One region of the Gracilibacillus pellucidus genome, then DNA from elsewhere that is predicted to be linked to it. Evidence: riboswitches for the same ligand, from Rfam matches in the RefSeq annotation. Region 1 holds a riboswitch; each other region holds the start of a gene.
The links. Region 1 has a riboswitch for S-adenosylmethionine ahead of SH601_RS04425 (phosphoadenylyl-sulfate reductase). Riboswitches for the same ligand answer to the same signal wherever they lie in the genome.

Region 1 (4,197 bases):
TTTAATAATTTCGTATCATCTTCTGATATAGCAGCGGTTATCGGATCATCTAAACCTTCTTGAATCGTACCTCTCAAATAACGACTTTCATCTTTCAGTTTTTCCATTGGATCAAGTTTCTTCGGATCATTTACCATATGTCATCCCCCTTAATACACATCGCGTTGATATCTTTTTTCGTGTTTTAATTGATTGATATATTCTTTTGCTTCTTCTTCGCTAAGGTTACCTTCTTGGCTGATGATAGAAATCAATGTATCATGTACGTCTTTTGCCATTCTCTTTTCATCTCCACAAACATAAAGGTGTGCACCAGCTTCTAGCCATTCAAATAGTTCTTTTGCTTTTTCCTGCATACGATGTTGTACATATACCTTTTCATCTGTATCTCTGGAGAAGGCAACGTCCATCTTCGTTAAATAGCCTTGCTGTATCCATCTTTGCCAATCTACTTGGTAAAGGAAGTCCGTCCGGAAATGCTGATCACCGAAGAAGAGCCATGTTTTCCCTTTTAATTCAAGTTCTTCACGTTCTTCAATATACCCTCTAAACGGTGCTACGCCTGTTCCAGGTCCGATCATAATAACTGGTGTCGCCTCATCCATCGGGAATTTAAAGTTTGGATTTTTGTGTACATAAACATTGAGCTGATCTCCAGGTTTAATTCGGTCAGAGATTTCACCTGAACATACACCACTTCGATCTCGACCATGTGCCTGATATTTTACAGTTGCAACGGTTAAATGCACTTCATCTGGGTTTGCTTGATAGCTGCTTGAAATCGAGTATTGTCTAGCTGGAATTTTTCGCATGAAATGCATAATAGTTGTCGGGTCCAATTGTTCTGGTGGGTAATCAATGATTAAATCTAAGAGATCTCGACCATCAATATATGCTTTTACTTCGTCAGAATTTTGTACTAATTGTTGTAATTTTTCATTTTGGAAATAGGTGCTTGCTTTCTCCAATGATCCTTTTGTTAGTCTAGTAATCTCGAAAATGGATGTTAAGGCTTCCTGCACGGAACGGATTTCCCCTTGTTTATTAATAGGGATAGTCTGTTCAGGATTCCACTTCAATTCTTCGATAATAGCTGCTACAAGGGCTGGATCGTTTTTAGGATTAATTGCTAAACAATCACCAGGTTCATATTGGAAATTAGATCCTTCTAGTGAAATTTCGATATGTCTTGTTTCTTTGTTAGACCCTTTTCCACTAAGTACAATATTTTCTAGTACTTCAGCAGTGTATGGATTGCTTTTTGAAAAAGTTTGTTCAGTAGGTGTTACAGTAGTTGTTGGAGCATTCGTAGCACCTGCATCTTTTTGTAAAGTGGCGATTACTTCTTTTGCCCATTCTTCTGCTAATTCTTCATAATCAACGTCACAATCAACGCGTGGGTGAATTCTCGTAGCACCTAATTCTTCTAATCGTTTATCAAAGTCTTTACCTGTTTGGCAAAAGAATTCATACGACTCATCTCCAAGTGATAAAACAGAGAAATTCACATTGTCGAGTTTTGGAGCCTTACGACCGTGTAAGAACTCATGGAATTCAATGGCATTATCAGGTGGATCTCCTTCGCCGTGTGTAGCCGTAATAATAAGTAAATCTTCTACTTCTTTTAATTTTTTTGGTTTAAAATCGTCCATGCAAGATACGGTAACATCACGATTAATCTCTTTTAGCTGAGTCGATAATTGTTCTGCTAATGCTTGGCTATTACCTGTTTCGGACCCAAATAAAATAGTGACGGTACGAGTGCTTGTTTGAACAGGCTCCTTAGTTTCTACTGTTGGTGTTGGTGGTACTACGTTTGTTACTCCCTGTGAAGCAGCTAGATACCCTGCTAGCCAGTTTTTTTGTGCATCAGTTAAAGTTGGGAGAATTTGATTTAGTATTTCCGTCTGCTTTTCATCAAACGGACTGTTTACCACTTGTAATGTCAATATATTCACCTCTTTTAATTATTCCGATAGTTTTACTCGAGTTTAAGCGTAAAAAAATTTAATTGGATGTTGGTGGTGCCACATGTAAACCACATTCTGTTTTTTGAGAATTGGCCCATCTTCCTGAACGCTCGTCACTTGCATCTGTGACAGGTGATGTACACGGAACACAACCAATACTTGGATAATTTTGATCATGTAGTTTATTGTATGGTAATTGGTGCTTCTCAATATAATCCCATACATCATCCCAAGACCAATGAATTAAAGGGCAAACCTTAATTGATTGAAAGCGTTCGTCTTTGTTCAAAAAATCGGTATTCGCTCTAGTGGGTGATTGCGCTCTTCTTAAACCAGATATCCATGCAGTCGCTCCGCTAAGTGCTTCTTCCAATGGTTTTACTTTGCGGATATAGCAACATTGATCTGGTTTCCTACTCCATAAGGCAGCTCCGTGTTTTTCGCGTTGTTCATCAACAGTCAGTTCAGGCTGCTTCATTTCGATAGATAATAGTGGATAGCGCTCCTTCACTTCGTCAATCAAATCATAGGTTTCTTGAAAATGTAAACCAGTGTCTAAAAATACTAAACTAGCATCAGGCTTAACACGCGCAATCATATCAATCAAAACCATACTTTCTGCTCCAAAGCTACAAGCATAGACTAAGGAATCTCCGTATGTTTGATAGGCCCATTCTAAAATCTTTTCTGCTCCTTTTGTCGGGTCATCAGGACTTGGGGTCTCATTATTGAGCGGACTATCATAGTACGTTTCATAAGTCAGCATGAATATTTGCTCCTCCTTATTAAAAAGCCTTCTTACCAAGGTGATAAGAAGGCGAATAATCTAAGTTAATTCCTTCTCATCTTTCGGTTCAGCATATGCTGTTTCCGCAGGATTTGGCACAGTATTACGATTTAAGAACCTGTTGCCGAGGATTCACAGGGCCTGCCCCTCCACCTCTCTGGATAAGAATTGCATTTAAGTCTTTTGTTACTACTATAGTAAACAGTAGAAATAGTAAAGTCAATAACTTTAAGAAAAAAATGTAAAAATTAATACCAAGTTACTAGGTTTTAATTAAAACCCGAGCTAATATGAAAAAAAGTAACGAAATTTCAGGGTTTGCAATCGAAATATCGTTACTTTTTTGTTTATCACGGTGTAAATGTCCATAAACCTTTCGAGTATAATGAAAAGGAGTTACGGCCAATAGCCTTCACAGATGGAAGTTAATTTCATGCTTTTAATATATTCTCGATTTCTTCAATGGTTCCTGGTGCTAATTTTACGCCAGAAGCTTTAGCATTTTCTTCAATTTGTTCGGGTCTGCTTGCACCAATTAACGCACTAGAAACGTTATCCTGACGTAGTATCCAAGCAATTGCCAATTGAGTTAATGAAAGATTTTCGTTAGCTGCGATACCTTGAAGAGCTTCAACACGTTCTAAGTTTTGCTCTGTTAGAATACGAGATAAATCTAAATTTTCTTGGGCTGCGCGACTACCTGAAGGAATTGCTTCACCTTTTTTGTACTTACCAGTTAATACACCTTGAGCAAGAGGAGAGAAGACAACTTGACCAATACCATGTTTATCACTAACAGGGATGATTTCATCCTCAATATAGCGGTGAAGCATACTATAATTTGGTTGGTTGACGACAATTCGATCTAGTAGTTTCTTATCAGCTAAATGAACGGCTTCTGAAATTTGTTCGGCAGTCCATTCACTAACGCCGATATATAAGATTTTACCTTGTCGAACAAGGTCATCTAAGGCACGTAATGTTTCTTCTAATGGTGTATCTTGGTGGTAACGGTGGCAATAGTAGATGTCGACATAATCTAAACCAAGTCTTTGTAAGCTTGCATTACATTGCTCTGTAATGTGTTTGCGTGAAAGACCACGGTCATTAGGCCCATCGCCCATATCACCAAATACTTTAGTGGCAAGGACATAAGAGCTTCGTGGATATTTTTTCAATGCTTTTCCAACAATTTTTTCTGCTTCCCCACGCATATAGACGTTTGCTGTATCAAAAAAGTTAATACCTAGGTCATATGCCTTATCAATCGATGCTTCTGCTTTTTGTTCTTCTACATAGCCACCATATGTAAGCCAGCTACCTAAACTAATTTCACTAACTTTTAAACCAGTGTTACCTAAACGACGATACTCCATCAAAAAAACCTCCTTATATTATTAAGCGTTTACACAATTATAAAAGAATACTAGATAAGAATCG
Region 2 (4,197 bases), on a different contig from region 1:
TAATGCTGATGTGAAAATTCCTGCCATTGCCGTCATTTTTAATTTTTTCATTTGTTACGCCTCCTGTTTTTGTAATGAATGAATCGTATTTTCTTCGATATAAAGTTTTATCTTTTCCCCTTGGATATGTGGTTGGTGGTCATAGAACTTCCACAGATGACCATTAGTTTCGACAAAGATAAGATAGCGATCCCCTTCATACATGCATTTTTTTACGATTCCTGATCTCGCCCGTGTATTTGCTTGTGGGTATGGATGAACATGTTCAGGTCGAATCATTTTGTCTTGTTCTTCTAGCCAATTCGTTTTGCCGATAAAATTAGCAACAAAAGTGTTGGTAGGGGAGTGATAGATTTCCTCAGGTGAACCTGTTTGGACTACCTCTCCACTATTCATGACAATCATGTTATCAGACATTGCCATTGCTTCCGTCTGGTCATGCGTCACAAAAATAGCTTTGGAACCAATCGATTGAACGATTGTCAAAATTTCCTCACGCATTTGTTCGCGAAGGATCGCATCAAGTGCACTAAGCGCTTCATCAAACAAAATCAGCTTTGGATTAACAGCGATTGCTCGCGCTAAGGCAACACGTTGCTGCTGTCCACCAGATAATTCCCCTGGTTTCATTTTGGCCTTTTGTTCCAGCTTTACTTTCTTTAATGCATCATGAACGATTGCTGTTCGTTCTGCTTTTGCTACTTTCCCTCTGAGACCAAAAGCAACATTGTCGAAAACAGTCATGTGTGGCCAAAGCCCAAAATCCTGAAATACCATGGCGATTTCTCGTTTGTTCGGCTTTACATTCACCTTTTTTGACAGAGAAAAAATCGGTGTGTCATCAAAATGAATTTCTCCAGCTGTTGGCTCTGTTAGTCCTGCTAACATTTTTAGTAAAGTTGTTTTCCCACAGCCTGATTGACCGAGAATCGTGACAAATTGATCTTCTATTGTCAGATCAATCGGCTTTACTGCTTGGATATTTCCGTATTTTTTCTCGACCCCTTTTAAATGAATTTTCATGATATCCTCTCCTTACTCATAAGTGTAGGGGAGAAATGTTTAGTAAATATTAACTAACTGTTAACATTAAATTAAAATAAATCTGATAAAATCATCATATTGTTAGAAAAAATCTAAAATACTTCAGGGTGATAAAGTGAATATCCAAAAATTAAATGTATTTATTTCGCTAGTAGAAACGAGAAAAATGACCGATACCGCTAAATCATTAGGTTTATCAACACCAACTGTTTCCTTTCATATTAAATCGTTAGAGGAAGACTACGGAATTAAGCTTTTTCGTACTAATGCAGGCGGCTACCGGCTAACAGATGCAGGGGAAATGCTCTATCATTATGCCAAACAATTAAGTCAGACAAATCAAGCATTAGAAAAAAGTGTCGCAGATTATAAAAATGGGGAAAAAGGAGCATTAAAACTTGGCGCAAGTGGTGTTCCAGCACAATTGTTCATGCCAGAATTAATTCACCAATTAGCAGAAAACTATCCAAAAGTGAAGGTTTCTTTAGATGTAAAAACAGCTCCAGATATAGAAAGAAGGCTGTTGTTACAAGAACTAGATTGTGGCTTCATTATGGAAACAGGAAATAAAGAGCAAGACCTCATCTATGAACCTATTACAAGTGACACGATTGTACTAGCCTTTAGTAAGGAACATTCATTTAACGGAAAAACGATTTTAGAAGAAAATGATTTATACAATCAAACATTATTAGTGCACCGTTTATCCAGTTCAACAGGCCGTTTTTCTCAAGTCTGGCTACAAGAAAAAAAGCTAAGAATGGAAATGATTCAACTTGATTCTGTTTCCACCATTATTAAGATGTTATCATACGGCAAGGCTGTCGCACTTATTTCTAAACGATTAATCGAAAAAGAAACACATTTATCCTATATAGAATTTCACAACCAAGATTTAGAAAGACAAATTCATTTTGTCTACCACCGTAATTTATGGATGAGCGGGCCATTTCAATATTTTAAAAAATTAGTGACAAACTTAGGGGGAGAGCTAGAGGTTTAAATAAACAGAAATATGAACACAAAGGAAAGAAAAAGCATTCAATTTTGTAAATAAATCATTGTATAGACAGTAAGCAATTCTGTTATAAATAAAGAAGCAATAAGCTGACGTTAGTAATCAGTAGAAGTCTATAACTTCCACACTGAAGAATCCCTATTCCCATTTCGTCAGCAACTAAATGCATGAATAATCCCCCTAAAAAAACAGCATGATTACGCTTACTATTATTTTTTTCTGAAAATTATATTGACAATCGGTTAATTGTTCATTAGAATAAGTTTCACTGACTCACAATTTCATACAAACATCGAATTTCTTATCAAGAGAGGTAGAGGGACTGGCCCTATGAAGCCTCGGCAACGTGTTTTATTCGTTAATGAATAAAAAGAACGTGCTAATTCCAGCAAGTGAGTGATCACTTGAAAGATAAGAAGGGCAGGTATACGAAATAGATATGTAATCTTCTCTTCTTATTTTGAAGGGGAGATTCTTTTATTGGCTAAGAACGAACGATACAGATTTTTTTCGAAATATTCGGATAATAAGAAAAGAGGGATTACATGATAGATTTTCAAGATGTAACGAAGACGTACACAACAAATGATAAACAAATAACAGCTGTTGATCATGTCAATTTATCGATTGAACAAGGAGAGATTTTCGGTGTGATCGGTTTTAGTGGAGCAGGAAAAAGTACACTAATTCGATGTGTAAATTTACTAGAAAGACCAGATCAAGGCAAGATAATCGTAAATGGCACAGACATGTTAAAGTTGTCTAAACCAGAATTGATTAATGTTCGCAGAAAGATTGGGATGATTTTTCAGCATTTCAATCTACTAGAATCAAAAACGGTCTTTCATAATGTTGGTTTTCCATTGCTATTAGCTGGCGTTTCTAAGCAAAAAGTGAAACGAAAAGTGGATCAGTTACTTGAGTTTGTTGGCTTAAAGGATAAAGCAGAACATTATCCGGAACAACTCTCGGGCGGGCAAAAGCAACGAGTAGGTATTGCAAGAGCATTAGCAACAGATCCAGAAATATTATTGTGTGATGAAGCAACATCAGCACTTGACCCACAAACAACTAGCTCTATTTTAGACTTGCTTAGAAAAGTCAGAGAAGAATATAACATTACGATTTTAATGATTACACATGAAATGCCAGTCATTAAAGAGATTTGCGATAGAGTCGCAGTAATGGAACAAGGAAAGGTGATTGAAGAGGGATCGATTTTTGATGTCTTTTCCAATCCACAACAGCAAACGACAAGAAACTTTGTAAAAACAGTTATGAATGATCAATTACCACAATCTGTTATTGATAAAGTGCATGGAGCACATGAGGGTAGCAAGATTGTTCGTTTAACTTTTGTAGATGATTCAACAGATATTCCGCTTATCTCCGATGTGGCGAAAAAATTCGAGGTAGACACGAATATATTATTTGGTCAAATTATCGAGTTACAGAAGAAGCCATTTGGTAGCTTAATAGTGGAATTGATTGGTACATCAACAGAAATAGATAAGGCTATTCAGTTTATTGAGAGTCAAGCAAGTGTAGAGGAGGTAGAAACAGATGGGGATTGATTTAGCAACTTTTTGGCCACGAATTGTGGACGCAACCATCGAAACACTACAGATGGTGGCATTTTCACTAATTTTTTCATTAATTATCGGGATTCCACTTGGTATCGTACTAGTTGTTACGAGACCGGGAAATTTATTAGGGAATAAAGCATTCTTTGCCGTGTTAAATGGTGTGATTAATTTCTTGCGCTCCATCCCTTTTATCATTTTGTTAGTCGCGATTATCCCATTTACGAGATTAGTAGTTGGTACAACAATTGGGACGGCTGCAGCGATTGTTCCATTAGTAGTGTATGCAGCTCCATATATTGCAAGGCTAGTGGAAAGTAGCTTACTAGAAGTATCACCAGGTGTTATTGAAGCAGCCGAAGCAATGGGAGCAAAACCTTGGCAAATTATTTTCCGTGTCCTTGTGCCAGAAGCGTTTAGCTCGTTAATTCTTAACATTACGATTGCGACTGTCGGAATAATAGGTGCATCAGCGATGGCTGGATTTGTTGGAGGTGGTGGTCTAGGTGACTTAGCAATCGCCTATGGATACCAACGATTTGAAACAGAGAT
Region 3 (4,197 bases), on a different contig from region 1:
ATGAAATAGGGAAGAAATGTGCAGAAGCAGGCTTTACTTTTGCATACCATAATCATAACATGGAGTTCTTTGATCTTGGTAATGGAAAGACAGGCTTTGATATTTTATTTGAAGAGACGGATCCTGAGTATGTGCAAATAGAGCTTGATTGCTATTGGGCAACACATGCAGGAATAGATCCATTAACGATTATTAAAGAACATGACAAGCGCATTGTTTCTTTGCATATTAAAGATATGGTAGAAGAAAATGGCGAAAAACGTAGTATTGAAATAGGAAAAGGATCACTGGATATTGCTACACTTTGGCAAACAGGTGAATCTACCGATGTCCATTGGTATGTGATTGAACAAGAACAATTCGATGGAGACCCACTAGATAGTGCAAAGGAAAATGTCGTGAACTTAAAGCAAGTAATTAATAAATGAATGAAGTGATTGGTAACGTTTACTAGATTTGCTGACAAAAAGGGCAATGAATTCAGCTTTTTTTGTTAATAACTAGATTTACTGACATAATGTATTGTGCTTCCCTTTATTTTTGTCCATAACAAGTAAACAGATGAACGCCCAAAATGAAGCAGAACCAAAATTAAGGTCACTCATAAGGCGAATGAAAGTTTGTTGATGCTGTATAAGCTTCTTTTCTTACTATATAATTAGTAACATTTTCCTGTTTTTTTAGATTCTGATAGTTTATAATGGGAAATGGTAATAGACATCTTTGGAGGTAAGTCATATGTTTAAGAAGCTTTTTAAAAAGAAAGAGACAAATACAGATTTAGTAACGCCACTGACAGGGAAAGTAGTACCGTTGGCGCAGGTCCCTGATGAAGTTTTTTCACAAAAGATGATGGGGGACGGTATCGCTATCGAACCTACTGATAAGCAAGTTGTATCACCAATTGATGGGGAAGTTGTCGATGTATTTAAGACAAAGCATGCGATTAGTTTTCGCACTGATGGTGGTGCAGAAATTTTAATACATATGGGACTTGAAACTGTACAGTTAGACGGTAAAGGTTTTGAGATTCATGTGACAAACGGTCAAAAAGTGAAAAAAGGTGATGCTTTAGCAACATTCGACTTAGATGTCATTAAAGCAGAAGGTTATCAAACGATTACTCCTATCATTTTATTAAATGGAGAAGAATTTTCTTTGTCTAATGCAGCTGGTGAACAAGCTGTGACAGCAGGTGCGGATACACTTTTCCGTATTGAAAAGAAATAATATTTAACCATTAAGAATGAGCTTTTATCAAGAAAAAAGCTCATTCTTTTTTCTTGAATAACATAGAAGTATCAAGCTTTTCACCTTCAATGACGATGGCTATTAGTCCTTTATCTGTTTTTGTTTCGTGCCATTCATTTTCCCTCCAAAGCACAACTTCTCCTGGTCGAATAGCAACAAATTCATCAGATTTACCGCGTACCCAACCATTTCCACTAATAACGATAAACAGTTGTGGAACAACAGCTTGATGATATCCGATAAGTCCGTTCTGTTCTAGATGAATACAAGCAATTTGAGTAGTTTTTTCGGTTTTGGTTATAGGTGAAAGGGTAAAATCAGAGTGAAACTGGGTGATTTTTTTACCAACTTCTTTGTTCAGTTGGAATATCTCCATAGTAACTCTCCTTCATATGTAGATTTTATCACGGTGTAAACGTCCGTAAAACCCCCACTTCAAGGTTCGGGTGAAAACTAGGAAGCTAAGTGGGGGATAAACGGACGCTAACTCCCTGATAAGTCTCACTTTATCAAGATATAGTTCACTGATTGTGGCTTGTTCTATACTACCATATAATGTAATGTTTTGGAAGGTGGTCGGGCTTGTTTCAAGTGCGAAGTTATTAACCTATGGGACTGTATAAAAAAATGTCGAAAACTACTTGACATTATCCTCTCAAACTTGTACATTTGTATATACTTAAAAATTAAACATTTCTTATCCAGAGAGGTGGAGGGACTGGCCCTTTGAAGCCTCGGCAACAGCTCCATGAAGCAATGTGCCAACTCCAGTAGCGATTAGCTAGCAGATAAGAAGAGAGTATGAATGATTGAAGGACCTCTTCTAATACTAGATAGAGGTTCTTTTTTTGTGTTTGTAAACCACAAGAAATAGCAAAACGAGGAGGACAACTAGTGGAAAAACAATCAAAAGGTAATGCAGTAGCACTATTACCATTACTTGTTTTTATATTATTATTTATTGTATCGGGAATCGTTACGCATGATTTTTCCAGTATGCCAATTAATGTAGCGGTATTGATTGCTGCAGTAGTAGCGATTGCGATAAATCGAAAAGAAAAATTGTCGAAAAAGATAGAAGTGTTCACAAAAGGTGTAGGACACGAGAATATCATTTTAATGGTGATTATCTATATATTAGCAGGTGCTTTTTCAGAAGTAGCGGAAGGAATGGGAGCAGTTGATGCAACCGTAAATCTTGGTCTCTCTCTACTTCCTGCAAACTTGTTGATGGTAGGTTTGTTTATTATTGCTTGTTTTATTTCGCTTACAATGGGAACGTCAATGGGGACCGTTGTTGCACTTGCGCCGATTGGTATCGGAATTGCAGAACAAACAGATATTTCAATGGCTTTGGCGATGGCGACTATTATTGGTGGAGCGATGTTTGGTGATAACTTATCGATGATTTCGGATACAACGATTGCGGCAGCAAGGACACAAAATACAACGATGAGTGATAAGTTTAAAACCAATTTTTGGATAATACTTCCGGGTGCTATTATTACCATTATTATATTATGGGCCATTACACTTGGTAGTCATTTTACGGTTCAAGAAGATTATTCTTATCAAATTGTAAAAGTACTTCCATATCTTGCTGTTTTAATTGTAGCAATATTGGGAGTAAATGTACTAATCGTTTTAACTGGTGGCATTGTTTTTGCAGGAATTATTGGTTTATTAGATGGCTCTTTCACAGGAACAAGTTTAGTTCAAACAGCATCAGAAGGAATAATCAATATGCAAGATATTGCGATCATTGCTTTGTTAATTGGTGGTATTATAGGTATCATTCAGCATAACGGTGGAATTGATTACTTGTTACATGTTGTATCACGTCGAATCAAATCCAAAAAAGGTGCAGAGTTTGGAATTGCTGGACTTGTCAGTGCGGCAGATATTAGTACAGCTAATAATACGATTTCGATTATTATGACAGGTCCGCTAGCGAAAAATATTGCACAAGAATATCAAATAGACCCAAGGAAATCAGCTAGTATTCTTGATATTTTTGCAGCATGTTGGCAAGGGATTTTACCATATGGTGCGCAAATGCTTGCTGCTAGTGGGTTAGCTGCCATATCACCATTAAGCATCATACCGTATTCCTTCTATCCTATTTTATTAGGACTTAGTGGTATCATCGCCATTTTAATTGGCTTTCCACGATTTAAACAAAAAGCATCACAACAAGAGTAGGGCGCATTAGTCCTACTCTTTATTTTCCACGTGTATCATAATTTTCAGGACATACTCTTCTTCGCGATTTTTGACGGCAGCTTCATATACATATTCTTCTAAAATATATTCCCCGATCTCTAGATGCCTTCGATCCATTTCTTGCAAAAGTTTTTGGTAAGTTTGACCGACATGTTGGTATTCACCAATATGGTATCCAACTAAAAAATCTCCATCAACTGTTTGAAAAAAAGAATGATCTATTTTCGGTTCAAGTTGTTTGTTATATAAATAACTGTAATTAGTAAAATCCCCTTTTAGCGCATTTTCACGAGAAGTAATGGTACCAATCGGATAGCCTGTATCAAGATATGCATCAGATAATTCCACTAAAAAGTTATGGAATGCTTCTACAAATTCTTGATCTGATGCATTTTCAATATTGTTGCTTAAATAAAGGGTTTGTTTAGGTAGTCGTTCTACTCTAATTTGTTGAAAGTCTAGCTTCGTTGCTTCGTTTAACGACTGAATTTGTCCTTCTATCATGTTAACCTTCATTTCCAGTCGCCTTCGTTCTTCTAGTATCTTTTCTTGTTGTTCATACATGATCTTAAGCATTTTTTCTGGTGATTTATTTTGAGTGTATTGTTTTATTTCATCTAATGACATGCCTAAGTCTTTTAATAGGGCAATAACTGCGAATAACTCTAATTGATGAAATGAATAATAGCGGTATCCTTTTTCATTTTTTCGGATAGGTGACAA
Region 4 (4,197 bases), 170 kb from region 1:
TATCATACGAAGGAATTAAGGGTAAATAGGCAATAAGACCGCTCCTATTCTAAATAAGAGCGGTCCTTAATTATATATATTTATCTTGGGGAGATAAATAACGATATTCTGGGAGAAAACGAATTATTCTCCGCGGCGTAGGCGATCTGCTTCTTTAAATGGACATTTACCTTCAATAACAATTTGTCCATTTGCTTCCGCCTTTTGTTTTACTGCAATATCTGCTTCTTTTTCAGCAAACCAGATGATTTTTGCTTTATTTGTATAAATACTCGCTGCATCTGTGCGATCGGTAATAAATAAAATATCGATTTCGCTTTCTGCAGCATGCGCTGGAATAACCTGATAGCCTAGCTTCGTTAGCTTTTGTAGTACCTCAGAAGCCTCGATGTCATCGTTAGTAGCGATGATTTTAGAGCGAATTCCACCATCTTCTCTGGCAAAAGGTGAAGAGAGAGCCCACGAAATAGCTTGTTCGTGATTTGATTGAATGGTTGGCTCACTATTTGTTGCTTTGGCAATTGCCTGATCAAGATCGGCGATGATATCAGCAGATGTTTCAATTCCGACAGATAATCGAATTAATTCTTCTGTCACACCAGAGGTTTTTAGTTCCTCTTCATTTAATTGTTGGTGTGTAGTAGAAGCAGGGTGGATAATAAGTGATTTTGCATCACCTACATTCGCAACATGTGACCATAAATGAATATGATCGATTACTTGACGCCCAGCTTCTCTGCCGCCTTTTATACCAAAGACGATGATCGAACCAAAATGATTAGCTAAATATTTTTTAGCCAATTGATGGGACGGGTGACTTTCAAGACCTGGATAGGAAACCCATTCTACTTGTGGATGATTTTCTAAATAGTGAGCAATCGCTTTAGTATTTTCACTATGTCGCTCAATCCGCAAGTGTAATGTTTCAAGTCCTTGTAAGAAATAAAAGGCATTTTGTGGACTTAATGACGGCCCAATATCTCGAAGCAATTGCACACGTAATTTCGTTGCAAATGCAGCAGGTCCAATATCAATCCCGAATCGAATACCGTGATAGGTCTCATCTGGCTCGGTAAATCCTGGGAAGCGTTCTGTATTCCAATTAAATCTACCACCGTCTATCACAACACCACCGATCGATGTTCCGTGACCACCAATCCATTTTGTAGCGGAATGAACGACAATATCCGCTCCCCAGCTAATTGGTTTACATACATAAGGAGAGGCAAATGTATTATCAATAATTAACGGTACACCGTGTTCATGTGCTATATCGGCAATTGCCTCAATATCAAATACATTTAAGCTAGGGTTTGTAATCACCTCACCAAAGATGGCTTTTGTCTTATCTGTAATAGCAGAACGGAAATTTTCTGGATCTGTCCCATCAACAAATATCACATCAATCCCGTATTTCGGTAATGTTTTATTGAATAAATTAAATGTTCCACCATATAAATTACTGTCAGCGATAATTTCATCTCCAGCATTAGCAAGATTCAAGATAGCTAACGTGATGGCAGAAGCCCCTGAAGCAGTACCAACTGCTGCAACACCGTCCTCTAATAATGCCATACGCTGCTCAAATGCATCGACTGTCGGATTCATTATGCGTGAATAAATGTTACCTGGCTCTGCTAGCGCAAATAAATTTTGTGCATGCTCCGTACTATTAAATACATAAGAAGTAGTTTGATAAATAGGCACTGCACGAGCATTTGTTGCTGGATCTATTTGTTGTCCACCATGTAATAAGTTTGTTTCGTCACCAGGAAATTGAAAAGAATTTGTCATTATGTAGCCTCCTCAAATAATTTAAAAACCTCTTCTGGACAAAAGTAAGAAGAGGTTGAAGTATTTGAGTCGTCCTCCTCTTATCTGCCAGGTCACACCTGTAGGATTTAGCACCATGTCCATATTGCTATTTAAATGGAAGGTTGCTGGGCTTCGTAGGGCCTATTCCCTCTGCCACTCTAAATAAGAGTTATCACCTATTTGATTGAATGATTTTTATTATAAGGGATCGTTTTCAAACCGTCAATAATAATTCAGAAAATTTAATCTTTTTAAAGATCAGTCTCGCTTTGGAGTTGATGAGTTAGCAAAGGTTTTTGCATGAAATATCCTGTATAAACATAAATTACATATGCTTTGAATAATAAGCATGATCCCTTTTGTTAGATAGTGTTTTTATGAATAGTGTTTGCTATTAGCTTCACTATAATTGTGCTATATTATAGGAAGTGGGATAGAAGAGAGGGGGCTTCATATGGAAATTTTTCAACTAATTGCTAGTGCCAGTTTAATTTTTAATATTCTCTTGTCGATTACCATTATTTTTTTAGAACGTAAAAATCCAACCGCTACATGGGCATGGGTTTTGGTACTAACATTTATCCCGATTGCAGGATTTATTTTATATTTAATATTTGGACGTAAACTTAGTAACAAAGCACTTTTTACTTGGGATGCCAAAAGTAAACTAGGGTTAAAGAAATCGGTCAAACAGCAGCTCGAGGAACTAAAAAATGGAGAATTCTCTCTAAACGATTCGAGAATGTATCAGTATAAGGATTTATACTATTTACATTTAACAAATGCTGATGCTATTTTTTCTCAAGATAATGATATACAAATTTTTACTAATGGAAATAGCAAGTTCGAATCTTTATTAACAGATATAAAAAATGCGACAGATCATATCCATTTACAATATTATATCGTTCGATCCGATCATTTAGGAGAACGATTGGCAGACGCTTTGATTGAGAAAGCAAAAGAAGGAGTCGAAGTACGCTTTTTGTATGATGATTTAGGCTCGCGCTCGTTAAAGCAAAGACTAGTTCGAAGAATGCGCAAGGCAGGAGCAGAGGTAGAGGGATTCTTTCCTCCATTAATCCCGAAAGTGAATTTGAAAATTAATCATCGTAACCATCGTAAAATCGTTGTGATCGATGGTGCGGTAGGTTATATCGGAGGCTTTAATATTGGGGATGAATATTTAGGACAGGTCAAACGTTTTGGGTATTGGCGTGATACCCACTTGCGAATTAGGGGAAGCGCCGTGAAGCAATTGCAAACTCGTTTTATACTTGATTGGAATCAAGCATCTCGTCATGAAATCATTTATCATTCACGTTATTATAACGCTATTCCAGCAGGTAATATCGGGATGCAAATTGTTTCGAGCGGTCCTGATTCAGAATGGGAACAGATCAAACATGGCTATATTAAAATGATTATGTCGGCAAAGGATTATATTTTTATTCAAACACCATATTTTATTCCAGATGAAAGTCTGTTAGATGCACTAAAAATTGCTAGCTTATCTGGTGTTGATGTTCGCGTCATGATACCGAATAAACCTGACCATCCTTTTGTTTATTGGGCTACTTATTCCTATATCGGGGATTTATTAAAAGCAGGAGCAACAGCATATGTTTATCAAAAAGGATTTTTACATGCTAAAATGATAGTAGTCGATAGTAAGATTGCATCAGTCGGAACAGCGAATATTGATGTTCGTAGCTTCCGCCTTAACTTTGAAGTAAACGCCTTTTTATATAATGAAACAATGGCAGAAATGCTTGTTGATGAGTTTGAAAAAGATATGGAAGAATCTACTAATCTTACGTATTCATTATATAAACAACGCTCCTTCTGGATTAAGGTGAAAGAGGCTGTTTCAAGGTTAATTTCACCTATTTTGTAGGTAATGAGAGAAAGGATAAGATGATTATGCGCACGATAAAAATAGAGAATCTAGTCAAAACATATGGAGAGAAGGTATTGTTTGACGGAATCTCGTTTGCAATCACAGATAATGACCGAATTGGCTTGATTGGGGTCAATGGTACAGGAAAGTCTACGTTACTGAAAGTGATTGCAGGTATGGACCAAGCTGAGGCTGGTACGACCACCCATCCGAATGATTATAGAATCGAATATTTAGACCAAGATCCACAACTACAAGAGGAAGATACCGTTCTTGATCATATTTATCACGGTGATGCCGAAATAATGGTGACGTTAAGACAATATGAGTCAGCTGTATTAGCGTTAGAAAAAGACCCAGAAAGTGAACAAGGACAACAACAACTTTTACATATGCAAGAAAAAATGGATCAGCTAGAGGCTTGGGAGGCTATGACCGTTGCCAAAACGATTTTAACGAAGCTAGGTGTACCAGCGTTTGTT

Region 2: linked by a shared signal. The riboswitch ahead of SH601_RS06200 (methionine ABC transporter ATP-binding protein) and the one ahead of SH601_RS04425 (phosphoadenylyl-sulfate reductase) in region 1 are both predicted to bind S-adenosylmethionine.
Region 3: linked by a shared signal. The riboswitch ahead of SH601_RS00820 (Na+/H+ antiporter NhaC family protein) and the one ahead of SH601_RS04425 (phosphoadenylyl-sulfate reductase) in region 1 are both predicted to bind S-adenosylmethionine.
Region 4: linked by a shared signal. The riboswitch ahead of SH601_RS03700 (PLP-dependent aspartate aminotransferase family protein) and the one ahead of SH601_RS04425 (phosphoadenylyl-sulfate reductase) in region 1 are both predicted to bind S-adenosylmethionine.

What each region holds. Positions count from the first base shown of each region.
Region 1 is NZ_JAWZSR010000002.1:219,956-224,152, reverse strand. Features, by position in the region: gene cysI (assimilatory sulfite reductase (NADPH) hemoprotein subunit) at 1-137, opposite strand, end outside; gene SH601_RS04430 (assimilatory sulfite reductase (NADPH) flavoprotein subunit) at 150-1,949, opposite strand; gene SH601_RS04425 (phosphoadenylyl-sulfate reductase) at 2,008-2,736, opposite strand; SAM riboswitch class I at 2,810-2,925, opposite strand; gene SH601_RS04420 (aldo/keto reductase family protein) at 3,189-4,133, opposite strand.
Region 2 is NZ_JAWZSR010000003.1:103,060-107,256, forward strand. Features, by position in the region: gene SH601_RS06185 (ABC transporter substrate-binding protein) at 1-51, opposite strand, end outside; gene SH601_RS06190 (ABC transporter ATP-binding protein) at 55-1,023, opposite strand; gene SH601_RS06195 (LysR family transcriptional regulator) at 1,160-2,047, shown strand; SAM riboswitch class I at 2,361-2,480, shown strand; gene SH601_RS06200 (methionine ABC transporter ATP-binding protein) at 2,608-3,636, shown strand; gene SH601_RS06205 (methionine ABC transporter permease) at 3,626-4,197, shown strand, end outside.
Region 3 is NZ_JAWZSR010000001.1:168,732-172,928, forward strand. Features, by position in the region: gene SH601_RS00805 (sugar phosphate isomerase/epimerase family protein) at 1-428, shown strand, start outside; gene SH601_RS00810 (PTS sugar transporter subunit IIA) at 739-1,230, shown strand; gene SH601_RS00815 (cupin) at 1,271-1,627, opposite strand; SAM riboswitch class I at 1,946-2,046, shown strand; gene SH601_RS00820 (Na+/H+ antiporter NhaC family protein) at 2,146-3,453, shown strand; gene SH601_RS00825 (MerR family transcriptional regulator) at 3,466-4,197, opposite strand, start outside.
Region 4 is NZ_JAWZSR010000002.1:53,844-58,040, reverse strand. Features, by position in the region: gene SH601_RS03700 (PLP-dependent aspartate aminotransferase family protein) at 124-1,794, opposite strand; SAM riboswitch class I at 1,872-1,984, opposite strand; gene cls (cardiolipin synthase) at 2,270-3,712, shown strand; gene SH601_RS03690 (ABC-F family ATP-binding cassette domain-containing protein) at 3,739-4,197, shown strand, end outside.